3 regions of the Labrenzia sp. ATLA3 genome follow, and region 2 is predicted to be linked to each of the others. Evidence: riboswitches for the same ligand, from Rfam matches in the RefSeq annotation. Region 2 holds a riboswitch; each other region holds the start of a gene.
What was found. A riboswitch is a leader RNA that binds a small molecule or an ion and turns the genes downstream of it on or off. The one in region 2 is predicted to bind cobalamin.
Positions count from the first base shown of each region.

Region 1 (5,037 bases), on a different contig from region 2:
GCCCTTGTCCTTGCCACCGCGAATATGGGCAATCGCATAGACAAAGCCCCGGTCGACCAGCGACAGGCAATTGGTGTTGAAGCTTGCCGGAATAGTGATTCCGTAAGAGCCATAGCCGTAAAGCAGCAGCGGTGCGGAGCCGTCGAGCCTGGTGTCCTTTCGGTACAGCACGGAAACCGGCACAGTCTCGCCGTCGGCGGCGGGCGCCATCAGGCGGCGGGTGACATAGTCGCCCGCGTTATGGCCGGAGGGCACTTCCTGTTCCTTGCGCAGAACACGCTCGCGGGTCTCGACATTGTAGTCGAATGTCTGCGACGGCGTGGTCATGGAGGAATAGGAAAAGCGGATCGTGCTGGTGTCGAACTCGTAGCCGCCTCCAAGGCCGAGCGAATAGGCCTCCTCGTCGAAAGCGATGGAATGTTCGATCTTGTCCGCAAGCCGGTGGATCACGATGCGCGGCAGGCCGTCCTCGCGCTCCAGCCGCGTCATGAAACTCTTGTAGACGCAGTGGGACAGGATCAGGCACCCCGGCTTGTGCGGCACGAGGTCCGACCAGTTCTGGCGGCCAGGGTTGCTCTTGGGCGCGGTGACGATCTTGAAGTCCTCGGCGCCACCTGCATTGGTCAGGATGTAAAGCGTGTCGCCATGATCGTCGATGGAATATTCGATGCCGGTTTCGCGCTCTGCGACGAGCACCGGTTCGGCAGTCGGATCACTTGCCGGGATCATCCAGACTTCGGACGTCTCATGGTCGTGAATGTCGATGACGATGGTGTCACCGGACTGGGTCTTGCCGACCCCCATGAAGAAGCCGGCATCCTTTTCCTCGTAGACGAGCACATCGCTGGCTGGGTCGGTGCCGATCTCGTGCCGGAAGAGCTTTGAAGGCCGATGGTTGGCGTCCAGACGAACGTAGAACACGTAACGACTGTCTTCGGAGAAAACGCCGCCGCCGCCCGTATCTTCGATGGCGTAGTCGAAATCTTTGGCCGTCGCGGCGTCGCGCAGTCTGAGCGAATAATATTCCGAGCCCTTGTCATCATAGGCCCAGGCTATGAGCTTGTGATCCGTCGACTGGCTGACACCGCCGATCCGGAAATAGGACGTGCCCTCGGCTTCCTTGTCGCCGTGGAGAAGTACCGTTTCCTCGCCGCCATCGCGCGGGGTCCGGAAGAAGATCGGTTGCTGGCCACCAGTTTCGTATTTGAGGCCATAGGCGAAGGGGCCGTCGGGTGAGGGGACCGAACTGTCGTCTTCCTTGATGCGGCCGCGCATTTCAGCAAAAAGCTGTTCCTGCAGAGCCTTCGTCGGCGCCATCTGCGCTTCCTGGTAGGTATTTTCCGCTTCCAGATAGGCGCGGATATCGGCATCCAGCACGGAAGGGTCTTTCATGACCTCCTGCCAGTTGTCTGCCCGCAGCCAGGCAAAGTCGTCCTGGCGAGCAACGCCGTGGGTCTCAAGGGTGACGGGGCGCGCAGTGGCGCGCGGGGGGAGGGCATCCTGTTTCATGGATCCGAGGTAGGATTTTTGAGCGGTGAAGGCAAGAGGCCAATCCTGCCGAGGCCGCCGGACGGCTGCATCTGTTGTGCTTCGGGACGACAAGGTGGGTGGTGAAAGTCTTTGACATTTTCCAGGCGTTCGAGCACTTAGGAAGAGATGGTTCCCGACTCTGAATTTCGGAGCGGGATTAAAAGGGAACACGGTGCGACGAGGCCGAAAGGCTGCAAATCCGTGACTGCCCCCGCAACTGTGAGCGGTGAGCAAACCTGAAAGCGCCACTGGGGAAACCCCGGGAAGGATCAGGCAAGCCATGACCCGCAAGTCAGGAGACCTGCCATTTCATCTTAAACCTTAACCCGGGCGGGGTGCCCCGGCGGAGTGAGTGACATGGTCTATCGGCGCCTGCCGGCAAAGTTGCACATTCGGTTCGAAACTGCCCCGCGCAATCGCGGAGGGCGATATGAACCGGAAATTGACTGCTGAAACCTCAAGTCCTGCCAACCTTTTGACCCTTTCCGATCCGCTGTCGATGCGTGCGCTGCGCGCGATGGTGCCGAACGGCAGGCAAAAGCTTGTTGCCAACGATCGGATTAGTAATGTAATAACATTACACAATGATCATCCTCTTTCCTTTCAAGCTGGTAGCTTCTTGCGCAGCCATGGTGGCAAGGTTGTCGCTGCGCCGCCCCATGCTGTCCGTTCGCGGACGGAAGCTGTAAAGGTGCGCCATGAGCAATGAACCGCACAAGATTTTTGTCAGTACCGTCTGCCGTCACAAGGGCCAGCTGTGTCAGCCCGGATATGAACTGGTCAGCCAGTTGAAGCGCGCTCTCCAATTGGCCGTTCCGGTCGTTGGTGACGATTTCGAGATCAGCGGTACAGCCGACATCGAAAGCTGTTCGCGTGGATGCACAGCGGCCTACAAGGCAACGGGCGAGGCGATTTACCTCTTCGGTGATATCGATGCAGGTGAAACGGACATAGAAGATCTGGTCGACTACGCCAGGCGCTATCGCCAGCTAGAGAATGGATATGGCGTTTCCGGCGTCCGGCACGGCACACGATGGACCGCATCGCAGGGCCGCATCCCCGCGGCGATGATCGTCTCGGAAGCTGACGGAACGGCCTTGTCATGACGGGGATCGATCTTTGCGTCCGAGAGGCAAGCTGGAAGACGGGGCAGGGCAGGACCATTCTGCATCCGGTCAGCTTCGAGCTGCCCGCTGGCGAGGTTCTTGGAATTGCCGGTGCCAATGGTGCCGGCAAATCGACCCTGCTGCGGCTGCTCTACCGCTTCTTGAAACCGCACTCTGGCAGCATTCTGGTGGATGGTACGGACCTGTGGCACCTCAGTGCCCGGGAGGCTGCCCGGTCGATCGCCGCCGTTCTGCAGGAGCAACCGACCGACTTTGCCCTGTCTGTTCGCGAGATCGTCGTTCTTGGTCGGCGGCCGCACGCAAACGGCATTGCCAATGCAGGCAAACGGGACGCTGAAATCGTCGATGACTGCCTCAGGAAAATGGATCTGCACTCCTACGCGGACAGGTCCTTTGGCACGCTGTCCGGCGGTGAACGGCAACGGGTGATGGTGGCTCGGGCGCTGGCGCAGGAACCGAAGCTGCTGGTCCTGGATGAGCCGACCAACCATCTGGATATCCGCCATCAGCTCGAGATTGTCGAGCTGATCTCTGATCTGAACATCACCATCGTCACAAGCCTGCATGACCTCAATTTGGCAAGCCGCGTCTGCGACAAGGTTCTGCTGCTGCACGAGGGGCGGCTGGTTGCCCATGGCGCGCCGGAAACGGTGCTGACCCCCGGCAACATTGAACAAGCCTATTCGGTACAGGTCCGCCTGGAGCAGTTGTCTGCCAGTCGTGAGCGTTACCTGACCTTCCATCTTTGACTCCCTGGAGAGCACAATGAAAAGACTACTGCTGAGCGCTGCGCTCGCCCTTCTGACTGTTCCGGCCTTTGCCCAGACCACGGTGAAAAGCTGCAGTCGTACGGTCACTTTCGAAGCGCCGCCAAAAGCCGCTGTTTCGAACGACGTCAATCTGACCGAGATGATGCTGGTGCTTGGTCTGCGCGACCGCATGGTTGGATATACCGGCATTTCGGGCTGGAAGACGCTGGACGCGGAAATGCGTGAGGGCGTTGCCGAACTTCCGGAACTCGCGTCAAAATATCCGAGCAAGGAAGTGCTGATCGGGGCAGATGCGGATTTCTATTTTGCCGGCTGGAACTATGGCATGAAGGTTGGCGGCGAAGTGACGCCGGAAACGCTGGAGCCCTTCGGGATCAAGGTTTATGAGCTGACCGAATCCTGCATCCATATCGGCGACAAGCCCAAGGCTTCGCTGGCTGATCTTTACAACGACCTGATCAATCTCGGGAAGATCTTCGGCGTGGAGGACACGGCCCTGCACCTTGTCGCTGCCTACAAGCAGGAACTGGCGCGGATCGCGGCAACGGTGCCGGAAGGCGAGAAACCGCTGCGGGTTTTCGTCTACGACAGCGGTGAGGACAAGCCCTTCACCGCCGGTCGCTATGCTATGCCGACGGCGCTTATCGAGGCGGCCGGTGGCGTCAACGTCATGGACGATTTCGAAAAGAGCTGGGCGACGGTCGATTGGGAAACCGTGGTGGAGAAAGATCCGGACATGGTCGTGATCGTCAACTACGGCGAAGTGACGGCGGACCAGAAACGGGATTTCATGAAGAACAACCCAGCTCTGGCCGGCATTGCGGCGGTCAAGAACGACCGCTTCGTCGTCCTGGATTATGTCGAGGCAACGCCGGGACCGCGAAACCTCAAGGCTGTCGGCAAACTCACTGAAGCCTTCTGGGGAGAGTGAGACTTGCTGACAATGCCTCTCACCGCGGTTGCGGGCACAAGCGATGATCCGGCATGACCGAGGTGACGGCAAAACACAACGCATCCCGGCGGCGGTGGAGCACCGGCGTTCTGCTTCTTGCCGGGATGCTGCTGCTGGGTATTTCGATTGTGGCCGCCATCGGCGCAGGCGCGGTCGCCATTCCGGGCAGCACTGTCTTCAAGATCCTGGCCAATCGCACGGTGCCCGGTCTTTTTGAGGTCGATTGGCCGCAGAGCCGCGAAACGATCGTTTGGGAAATCCGGTTTCCGCGTGCGCTGCTGGCCGGCTTTGTTGGCGCCGGTCTGGCTGTGGTCGGTGCCGCCCTTCAATCCGTCACGCGCAATCCGCTGGCGGATCCGCATTTGCTTGGCATTTCCTCCGGCGCGGCGGCCGGTGCCATTCTTGCGCTTTTGCACACCGGCCTGTTTCTGGGCCTCATGACTGTGCCGCTGATGGCTTTTGCCGGGGCGCTGGTGGCAACCTTCCTGGTGCTTGGCGTGACACGCTTCGCGTCTGCGACCAGTGCCGACCGGCTGGTTCTTGCCGGTGTGGCGGTGTCGTTCATCATCATGGCAATCGCCAATATTCTGATTTTCCTCGGTGATCCCAGGGCAACACATACGGTTGTCTTCTGGATGCTGGGCGGTCTCGGTCTTGC
Region 1 covers NZ_JBXUKV010000004.1:150,949-155,985, reverse strand. Annotated here, with positions in the region: gene AC2A6O_RS12150 (S9 family peptidase) at 1-1,509, opposite strand, end outside; cobalamin riboswitch at 1,641-1,853, shown strand; gene AC2A6O_RS12145 (hypothetical protein) at 1,961-2,239, shown strand; gene AC2A6O_RS12140 (DUF1636 family protein) at 2,229-2,636, shown strand; gene AC2A6O_RS12135 (ABC transporter ATP-binding protein) at 2,633-3,406, shown strand; gene AC2A6O_RS12130 (ABC transporter substrate-binding protein) at 3,423-4,358, shown strand; gene AC2A6O_RS12125 (FecCD family ABC transporter permease) at 4,412-5,037, shown strand, end outside.
Region 1: another riboswitch for cobalamin. It lies ahead of AC2A6O_RS12145 (hypothetical protein); the one in region 2 lies ahead of cobU (bifunctional adenosylcobinamide kinase/adenosylcobinamide-phosphate guanylyltransferase).

Region 2 (5,037 bases):
GACGCCGTTGGCAAGACGCCCGTCCCGGTTCGGATAGTTTGCAAGAATAAGCGCGGATTTCCTGGCCTCTGCCGGTTTCCGTCCGAGTTTGGCCCAGGCGGCTGCCAGTTCTGCTGTGAACCTGATCCGGTCAGGCACAGGCGTAAAGGCAACCGGTGTCGATTGCGTGGTCTCGTCAAAGACACCTTCTTCCTTGAACGAAACCGCCCGCGTCAGGATACGGCCATCGATTTCCGGCAACACGACATGCATGGCAAGGTCGCGGATCGACAGGCCCTGATCGCTTTCTTGCCAGCCCTCTTTCGAGGATGATGAGAAGACGACCTGCAGCACAGGTTTGCCCGGTCGGTCCAGCGGTGTCGGCTGATGGGCAGCACCGGCTTTGGAGACAGCAAAGGCCGTGCCGTTCAAGACAACGTCGGGTGGTGCCGCGTCGAACAGGCCTTGCAGGATGGCGACGGATTCCGCTTCCTTCAGGCTGGAAACGTAGATCGGCAGCGCATTGACGCCTGCCTTGTCGAGTGCATTGATGAGGGCGTCCAGAGGCGCGGTCTGGGCGCCTTGAACCAGGGCACGATAAAAGGTGATTGCGGCCACCGGTCTGGCAGGGTCACGCCAGGATGCCTTCAATTGTGCAATGTCGGGTGCTGCTTTCCCGGCAAGATAAATTCCGGCACGAGGAAGGGGCACCGGATGCGCCGGTTCTTCGCCCTTTCCAATCAGATAGGCTGCGTATCTCAGGGCGTTGGCGTAATTTTCCGTTCCGCCTTCGACACAGTACCGCCAGAAACGGTGCACTTCGGCCGATGTTCTGGTGGACCGCGACGTCAGGTCTTCGTCCCACTTGTCGTCACCCGGAACGACAATCAGATCGATACCGTTCGCACGGACTTCCTCTTCGAACCTCTCCAGGCCGTAGCGCCAGTATTCCACTCCGCCCAGAATCCGCAAAACAATCAACCGGGACCCACGAACCGTCTGTTCCGCATAAAGATCAACCGAGTAGGGATGCGACAGGGCCATCAGGTTGGCGAGCCGTAGCTCTGCCCGGCCCGCCCCGAGACGACCTTGCGCCGCGGCAAAGCTGCCCAGTTCGGTGTCCGCAGCGGACAGGAACAGAATGTCGGCCGGAGACTGGCCGAGATCGACCGCGTCTCCACCGTCATCGATCCGGCGTGTCTGACTGGCAAGAATGTGCATGCTTGGTCTTTATTTCCGGCTTGTTTTCAGCGTGTCAGGCAGCAGCCGTCAATTCACCCAGCAGACCACGCACCGCAGCCAGATCCAGACCTTTCAGACCAATCACGACAAGCTTGCCGCTTCTTTCGGCTCCAGCGGCGAACCAGGTTTCGACCCGTGGACCAACGGCCTGCACCATTGCCGGCGCCGCCTTGCCCTCGATCTTAACGGAACCCTTGATGCGCAGAACACCTTTTTGCGTCATGGCTTCAAGAACCTTTGTCTCGGCCTCTTTCAGGCTCACGAAGGACGAGACGTCCAGCACGTGGCTTTCAAAATCATCGTGATGGTGATGATCGTGGTGATGGTGGTCATCATCGTGGTCGTGGTCGTGGTCATCGTCGTGATCATGATGGTCATCATGGTGGTGATGATGTTCGTGACGGTCCGTCATGTCGTCCTCGGCAGCAGAGCCCCTACCGAGCAGAACTTCAATCGGGAGCGTGCCGTTTTCGGATGCCACCACGTGAACGGCTGGACGGACATCGGCGGCGATCTTCTCGTGCACCTGTTTCAGGGCGTCTTCCGAAACGAGATCGGCCTTGTTCAGCACAACAAGATCGGCGCACCGCAGCTGGTCATGGAAGAGTTCTTCGACCGGACTGTCGTGATCCAGGGCTTCGTCAGCAGCACGCTGTGCAGCAAGCGCATCCTCATCAAGTGCGATCCGGCCTTCGGCGAGTGCGGCAGCGTCAAGCACGGTCACAACCCCATCGACCGTTACTTTCGGTTTCACGCTCGGCCAGGAAAAGGCCCGCACAAGCGGCTGCGGCAGCGCAAGACCGGAAGTTTCGATGACAATGTGCTCCGGCGGATTGTCCCGCGCGAGCAGCATTTCCATGGTCGGGAGAAAATCGTCGGCAACGGTGCAGCAGATGCAGCCATTGGTCAGCTCAACCACTTCCTCTGCGGCGCAATCAGGGTCCGCGCATCCGTTTACCAGAGAGCCGTCGAATCCCATGTCACCGAATTCGTTGACGATCAACGCGATCCGTTTGCCATTGGCGTTGGTAAGCAAGTTGCGGATCAGCGTGGTTTTGCCGGCGCCCAGAAACCCAGTGACAATGGTTGCCGGTATTTTCGCGCCGGGCTGCAAGGAAGAAGTGGTCATAGTTTGATATCCGGTTGTGAATTGGGTTTCAAAAGCAGCGGCAGCCCCGCAGCGACAAAGACGACCTGGTGGCACTCCTGTGCCATATCCTGGTTCAAACGCCCTTGCGCATCGCGAAACGACCTCGACAGTCTGTTCTCCGGCACAATTCCCATGCCGACTTCGTTGGAAACAAAGACGCAAGGGCCGCTCAGATCCCTCAGAACGGAGGACAGTCGCGCAGTTTCAGCCGAAACGTCCTTGTCAGCGAACATTAGATTGGAAAGCCAGAGCGTGAGGCAATCGACCAGAACCACGCGGTCTGCTCCGCATTCGCCTTGAAGAACGGAAACCAGATCGAGCTGTTCTTCCACGGTGTGCCAGGACGGGCCGCGCTGATCTTTATGGGCGGCGATGCGACTGGCCATTTCATCGTCGTGGGCAGCGCCAGTTGCGACATAGATTTTCCGCAGACCGGTTTCATGGGCGAGCTTTTCCGCCAACCGGCTTTTGCCGGAGCGGGCACCGCCGAGGACCAGTGTCGTCCTCTCGCCAGTTGAATGCGTCATTCCTTCTCCCAGCCGTCCGCCCGACAGCGCCATAGGGTTGCCAATGCGACGGCCGGTCTCCTGGCTTGCGGCTCAGCGCGGTCTGTACCCCTTCCCGGCCCCATAAGGACGCCAGTGGTTTTCGTACAGCCACTCACCGCTCACAGTTGCGGGGGCAGCTCCGGACCTGGACTTGAAAAAGTCCGCACCGGATTCCCGTTTCATCCGGATCGGGCATTGCCTGTTCCGGAACCGTCGGTTTCTTCCTAAACGGATCTTGAGGCCGACACAAGCAGCAGAAAGACTCGGTCACTTGCCCCGGTGATCCGGCATATCCACCCACGCCTACGCCATCTTGAGTCAAAGTCCGGCGATAGCACTGCTCAATTGCCTCGCAAGGGCGCTATCAAACAGCGCGGAACGTAGGGTTTTCCAAGCTCCACAGTCGGTCTAGCGTTCTGAAATATATCGAGTTTTCCACATAGCCTTCAAAAAAATGACGGCGCGATGAAAAAAACACCCTCGGGGGCTTGGCAAACGGATGAAGCCTTTGATATACGCATCTCCATCGACGGGGCGGCAACGCGCTGGCCCCGAGCGTGGTGATCCCCAGTAGCTCAGTTGGTAGAGCAAGCGACTGTTAATCGCTGGGTCGCTGGTTCGAGTCCGGCCTGGGGAGCCATCACCACCTCTTCTTTTTTCCCAAAACGTCCGCTTCAAATTGGTTGGAAACTACGAGTTTCTCCCGTTCGCGATTGCATGCCGCAAGGTTTTCTTGCGCCTTGCAACCAACAGGTCACATCGCCGCGGACCGAAAAAGTTAGCCGCGTTCCGGGGCAGAACATCTCCCTATCGTCACGTCGACATTCATCCGTTGATCCCTGACGGCTCTCGCGTGATTGCGCGCAGGAGACGATGACGAGAGTCCCTTTCTTGATAAAATCCACGACGTCTCGTATCGTGAAATAACGTTAAGTTACTTGCGTTGGTTTCTGGGCAATTTCATCGCCAGAAATGCACCTGCAGATCTCAAAAGCCGGACACCTCTAATGATCGGCGATACAGAGCGATCCATTCCAGCAGTCACAGCAGCTCCCGGTTATGCGGAGTTTCTCGAAAGCTACTGTGACAAGGAGCAGCCCTTGCTCATCAAGGGATTGGCTAAAAGCTGGCCAGCGCGAGAAAAATGGATTTCCAAAGGACTGCGGTCGGACCTGCATAGCCTGCCATCCGTTCGCGACAGAGGCGTCTTTTTCGTAAGCCGGTCACCTGTTCTTGAGCAGGACATCGAGATGCCGGAGTTTTTGAAGGAGGTCCTCTCTTCTGACCAGATAATGAAAGATTCCGTCGCCTGGAGATTCTGGGTGAACAGCAGGAACAACCGAACGGAATTTCACTACGATACCAACGCAGAGAATGTCATCACCGTACAGGTTAAGGGGCGAAAGGAATGGGTGCTCGTATCGCCTGACACTCCGCTGCCCTGCTATCCGTTCACCAATTTTTCCCTTCTGAAAGACGAAGAAAAACTTCTGAAAAACAAACAGTTTTACAAATTCGACCTGGAGGAAGGCGATCTTCTTTACCTCCCGCCGCTTTGGTACCACCGCGTGGTTGCCAAGGAAGACGAGAACATCAACATCAACTGGACGTTCACGAAGCGCGAAACCTCGGTCGTTTCGAAGGAATTCAAGCGAGATATGGAGCGCTGCGGATTGCTGCATTCCTTCAAGAACAGCGATTCCGCGCTGGTTCGGCGCAGCTATGACACCGCCATTCGCGCCCTTCCCAATGTCGGCGGGATTGGCTGGGGTCTGAAATCGTTCATTTCATCGCCCTATAGACCGAGCCGCGCTGCTCTGGTTTGCCGATTTTTCAAGGAACTGCTGCAAATACCGAACACACTACTGACGCTTCCAAATGTTCGATCAACGCTGAAAAAGGTCGACAAGACGTAAGCGACGAGACTCCAAGACTTCCCAATCCCCCCTCGAATACCAGGCAGACAGCTTTTCGCCGTCATACTTTCCTGGTTAAGCTCTTGCCTGTTGCTGTCCTGCAATCCAAACGCTCTCAACGCCAAAATTTTTGCCGAACTGCACAAAATCGGCCGGAAAGCCTTCTTCGAAGCGGCCGAGAGGGCGACCAAGCACATCAGCG
Region 2 covers NZ_JBXUKV010000001.1:79,569-84,605, forward strand. Annotated here, with positions in the region: gene cobN (cobaltochelatase subunit CobN) at 1-1,200, opposite strand, end outside; gene cobW (cobalamin biosynthesis protein CobW) at 1,235-2,350, opposite strand; gene cobU (bifunctional adenosylcobinamide kinase/adenosylcobinamide-phosphate guanylyltransferase) at 2,347-2,898, opposite strand; cobalamin riboswitch at 2,932-3,149, opposite strand; tRNA gene AC2A6O_RS00370 (tRNA-Asn) at 3,484-3,559, shown strand; gene AC2A6O_RS00375 (cupin-like domain-containing protein) at 3,777-4,835, shown strand; gene nagA (N-acetylglucosamine-6-phosphate deacetylase) at 4,911-5,037, opposite strand, start outside.

Region 3 (5,037 bases), on a different contig from region 2:
GGGCGTGCCGACCGGGTAAATCAGGTTGGAGCGCTGAAAGGCCTCCAGCTGGATGGCCAACTCGTCTTCGAGCACTCCGGTAACGGCCGAAAGCAGAGAGATGTTGAATTCGCGTCCGATGACAGCGGCCAGGTGCAGCATGTCCCTATTGCCGCCGAGATGCGACAACCGCGCTGCGAGCGTTTCCCGCAAGGATGCTGGAATAAGATTTTCCGGCCCCCGTTCGAAGAAATGGCTGCCGCGTTCGGCGGCGATATTCATCAGCTCTTCCAGAAACAGGGGAATGCCGTCGCTCCTGTGGACGATGGTATCGAACTGAGCATCCGTCATGTCGGACGGCCGGAGCAAGTCGGCCAATGCCCTTGCCTCGGCCTCTGGCAAATTATCCAGCCGGCACATGGCGTCGGCTGAACCTGGAAGTTTTTCCGGTCCGGTTCCGGCGCGTGTGCTGACCAGGGAGAGGACACGGCTGTGGCCGAGGGCGCCCGGAAGCGCGTCAATCAGCTTCAGCGTGCTTGGGTCCATCCAGTGCGCATCCTCGAAAACGAGAATGACCGGATTGACGTCCGAAAGCCGCCTGAAACAGGCGATGAGCGTCTCGACGGGATTGTCGGCTGCGACCTCCACCTGTGGAACGTGGCTTTCGATGCCGTCGCTTTTGAGAATAGCGCGCAGGTTGGCATTGTCGCGCATGGTCTCGAGCCCAAGGTCATTCAGAAAATTATGAATGACGGTGCTGAGCAATGAGGGGCTTTGCATGCCCTTGAGCCCCAGAAACGCAAACAGACCCTGGGCAACCGGAAAATAGGGTGTGCGCTTGTGGTGGGCGGATCCGAGAAAATTGAGAACCAGCGGTTGGTCCGTCTGTACTTTTTTCAGGAAGGCGCTCATCAGGCTCGACTTGCCGATGCCTGGCTCGCCTTCGATGAGGACGGTTTGCGCCAGTCCTGTCTTCGACGTCGCCCAGCTTTTTGCGAGCAGGCGCACTTCCTTCATGCGGCCCATGAAGAAACGAAGCCTCGGATCCTGGTCTCGCGGGTCGAACCGCGTAGAGGGAACGATTGCCGGCGACACCTCCCAGGCGATTTCCTCTTCGGTGCCGAGCTGAACTTTTCGCGCCATGAAGTTGCTGCGAAAGAGCGCCCGTGCATCTGCCGAGACCAGCAGGACATTTCCCGGTGCATGCTGTTCCAGTTGCGAGGCCTTGTCGTAAACCGGACCGGAAACAGCCAGGGGAGACATGTTTGGGCCGCTATCGAGAACGATGAAGCCTTCGCCGCTTGCAATGCCGCACCTCAAGCGAGCAGGGCACTTGAAACTGCTCCATTCAAAACTGCGGAGAACCTTCTGGGCCGCGAGCACCGCCCGCTCTGCATCGAGTTCGTGCGGATCGGGAACACCGAACGTCAGCACTTTCTGCCCCATTGGTAAATTTACCAGTTTGCCACCGAATTCGGAGGCTGCCACGGCGCACACCGTTGCGAAGCGGCGATCAAGCACCGCCAGCTGTTCTTCGCTCATCTGGTTGTATACGGCTGCCGGATCGTCGAAGCCGAAAACGGCAAGGCTCAATGATGCGCGGAAGGAGCCATGTGAACTATCAGGATCAGTCCATAAATCGCCGTTTCCTGAAGATTTTTCAGTATTACGGTCCGATGCTGTCTCAGTCTTTTCGGTAGAAGAGAGTTTCATTGCTACCCCGAAAATCCAAGAAAAATCCAGAATAAGAATCCGGTACTCGCGTCACTTAAACAATTTATAGTTGTTATCTCTTAACAACAAACCATAAAAGTTACCAAGAAACCAACAATGTCAAAAATACTATGCGTCAATGCGGATTTTGCGCATGGAGAGGCCATGCGCCGATTCAGTCTGGGGCTGGAAAGGCAGTCGTCGTGTCCTGCTAGCGTGCGCGCAGGCCACCGGCTCCGGAGACATGGTCTCCTTTGGCATTTCCCAAGATCGGAATTGCGTGCATGAGAGACGTTTGCAAAAGTCTGAGCGTCCAACACACTGTTCAAATTTTCACCCCGACTAAGGTGCGAGGTCTGAACACAAGCAGCTGAAGGGGCGTGCGTGTCTGCCGCCACTTCTCTGAGATTGGTGAGCGGCGTCAGCGGCAATCGTCTGTCGCGCGACTGCGAGAGTTGCTGGCGATCAATGAAAGCCATCGCCAGCAGGCTTCGAATGCGAATGCCTACTCGTGTACGTCTACGAGGCCCTCAAACAGGGCATTCCTGGCATCATCGGACAGGCATTCCACGGTGACCGCGTTCGTGAAGGCCTCTTTGTCGGAGGCTTCGACAGGGCTCTGCGCAAGCAAGGTCAGAATGTCGTTGCCGAGGCGAAGCAGTTCCGGGCGGACGTCCTTGATCAGGTCCGGAACGTTTTGCGGACGGGCTTCGCCGTCGTTCCACCTTTCGATCCAGCAGGTCTGAATATCCTTTGCAGCATCGATCTGCGCCTGGAAAAACAGGGTAACATTGTCGGCAGACAGGCCGTTCTCGACTGCCTTGGCACGGGCTGCCTCCAGAACCACCTTTTCTCTTGGCAGGTCCTCGACCGGCTTGTCGTTATCCGCCTTCCAGGCAGCAACCGACTGCATGAACGACAGGCGCTCGTTGATGGCGCCGAAGAGCTTTTCGGGCGCAGCCCAGCCGGGTGTGGCTGTGGCGGCGAGGAGGGATACCGCTAGAACGGTTATGGGAATCGATCTCAACATCCTCGAAGATTTTCACAAGTATCCATCCGCGACAAGTCTTAGGTTGTGATCCATGTCCGTTCAACCGAACGACCGGTCTCGGTGATCACGTCGAAGACGGCGGCGGCTGTGATCTTCAGAAGTGCGTTGTCGAGGGCCTGCTCGCGGTTTTCTGACGGGAGGTTCCTCACATTTCGTCTGTGTTGGTCTGGCGGCAAAATTGATGTGCATTGTCGCTTTCAGAGCAAATATGGCGAAAATTCGCTTGCTGTGCAGTGCCAATCCTTGCAAAAATGCCACCATGTGATGGTTTCGCCCGAACAAGCGTAAGGGCGGATGAAATGGGAACACGGTGAGGCGTACCCAACAGGGACCAAGACCGTGGCTGCCCCCGCAACTGTAAGCGAAGAGCCAAGCCCTTCAAGCCACTGGAGATATCCGGGAAGGCGGGCGGTGCAGAGACTCGCGAGCCAGGAAACCTGCCATCCAGCGGTCCCATCGGGCCGGTTTACAACATCTGCTCGCGCACGGAGGGTGCGCAAAGGAGAAACATATGCATATCGAACCGGGCATCGTCGACGGTGCCAAAATTGTGCTCAGCTACGGTACCGCAGCTGCTTCCTTCGGCCTTCTCGGCAAAATGGCGCTCGACACGATCCGCAAGAGCGGCGTTCTCAGTCTGGCCGTACGCTCCGTCATCACGACGGTTGCCGTCTTCTGCTTCTTTGAAATTCTGCCGCATTATCCGGTCGGGGTTTCCGAAGTTCACTTCATTCTGGGCTCCACCCTGTTCCTGATGTTCGGTGCCGGTCCGGCCGCTATCGGTCTGGCCGCGGGGCTTCTGCTTCAGGGTGCGTTTTTTGCACCTTTCGATTTGCCGCAGTACGGCATCAACGTCACCACGCTGCTTGTGCCGCTGTGGGCCGTCAGCCTTCTGGCCAACCGGATCATTCCGGAAAAGACCGCCTATGTTGACGTTTCCTACGCTCAGGCTCTGGCCCTTTCGACCACGTTCCAGACCGGTATCGTCGGCTGGGTTGCCTTCTGGGCATTCTACGGTCAGGGCTTTGGCGCCGAGAACATGGCGTCCGTCGGCTCCTTCGGCGTTGCTTACATGCTGGTGATCCTGGGTGAGCCGCTGGCCGACCTGGCTGTACTGGCTGCTGCCAAGACCCTGGCACCGCTGACCAAGAACCTTGCGTTTGAAAACCGTCTGCACGACGCGGCAGCCTAAGCCTCCAGGCTTCTGCTGATTTCAAACCACGAAGGGCGGCCTCGGGCCGCCCTTTTTGTTTGCCTGTGGGCCGGGCGAACCTGTCAGAGATCCGTAGCCGCTGTCGTGCGGATCTTCTTCCAGTTGGCGTCGGCCTTGGCGATATGGCCTGTTCCGGGCCGTCTCCGGGTTCCGTCAGTCGCGACATTCGGCAGGTTTCAAGGCTCTTCGTGGACGCTCGCGAGAATGTCGATAATCTGGTCGCGAAGCCAGGCATGAGGCGGATCTGAGGTCATCTTCCGGTTCCAGACCATGATAATCCGGGCCGGGTCCACGGGCATGGGAGGCAAGTAGATCTCCAGATCGGAAATGGGCGCCATCCGCCGTGCGAACTGGGTGGGCAGCAGCGCGATGAGATCCGATCCGGAAACGGCGCGGCAGACGCCGCCGAACACCGGTAGCGTCATCGCGACGCGCCGCTTTCTGCCGACGCGTGCCAATGCGGCGTCACCCATTGCGCTGCGCTGGCCTTGCGGAGAAAACAGCACATGTCCCAGGTCGCAGAAGAGATCGATAGGGATAGCCTCTCCAGGCGCAATGCCTGCGCGTTGGAGCCTCGGATGGTTCCTTCGGGCGACCACGCAAAAACTTGAGGTGAACATCTTCCTGCTTTGAACCCACTCCGGCAACGGCGCGGCAAGAATCATAGCCAGGTCGACCTGATATTCCTCAAGCGTGTTGATGTAGTTGTCCGGCACGAGATCAACCAGATGCACAAGCATTGACGGTGCGGTGTGTGCCAGATGGGCTGCAAGCCCGGGCATCAGCATCTCCGCAAAGTAATCGCTGCCGGAAATTCTGAAACTGGCCGTCGATGTTTCGGGTCTGAAGGTCTGCGGGCCTTTCAACAGGACGCTCAATGCTTCCAGATGATCGCGCAACGGCGCTTCCAGGCTTGCCGCAAACGCAGTTGGTTCGAGATGCTGTCCCTTGCGAAAGAAGAGCTCGTCCTCCAGGGCGGTGCGCAGCCTTGCAAGTGCGGCTGATACTGCAGGCTGCGATAGACCCAGTCTTTCTCCGGCTCGAACGGTGGAACCTTCCCGCAGAACGGCATCCAGGACCT
Region 3 covers NZ_JBXUKV010000004.1:312,046-317,082, reverse strand. Annotated here, with positions in the region: gene AC2A6O_RS12920 (ATP-binding protein) at 1-1,572, opposite strand, end outside; gene aroQ (gamma subclass chorismate mutase AroQ) at 2,198-2,722, opposite strand; cobalamin riboswitch at 2,992-3,202, shown strand; gene AC2A6O_RS12910 (energy-coupling factor ABC transporter permease) at 3,255-3,935, shown strand; gene AC2A6O_RS12905 (LysR family transcriptional regulator) at 4,133-5,037, opposite strand, start outside.
Region 3: another riboswitch for cobalamin. It lies ahead of AC2A6O_RS12910 (energy-coupling factor ABC transporter permease); the one in region 2 lies ahead of cobU (bifunctional adenosylcobinamide kinase/adenosylcobinamide-phosphate guanylyltransferase).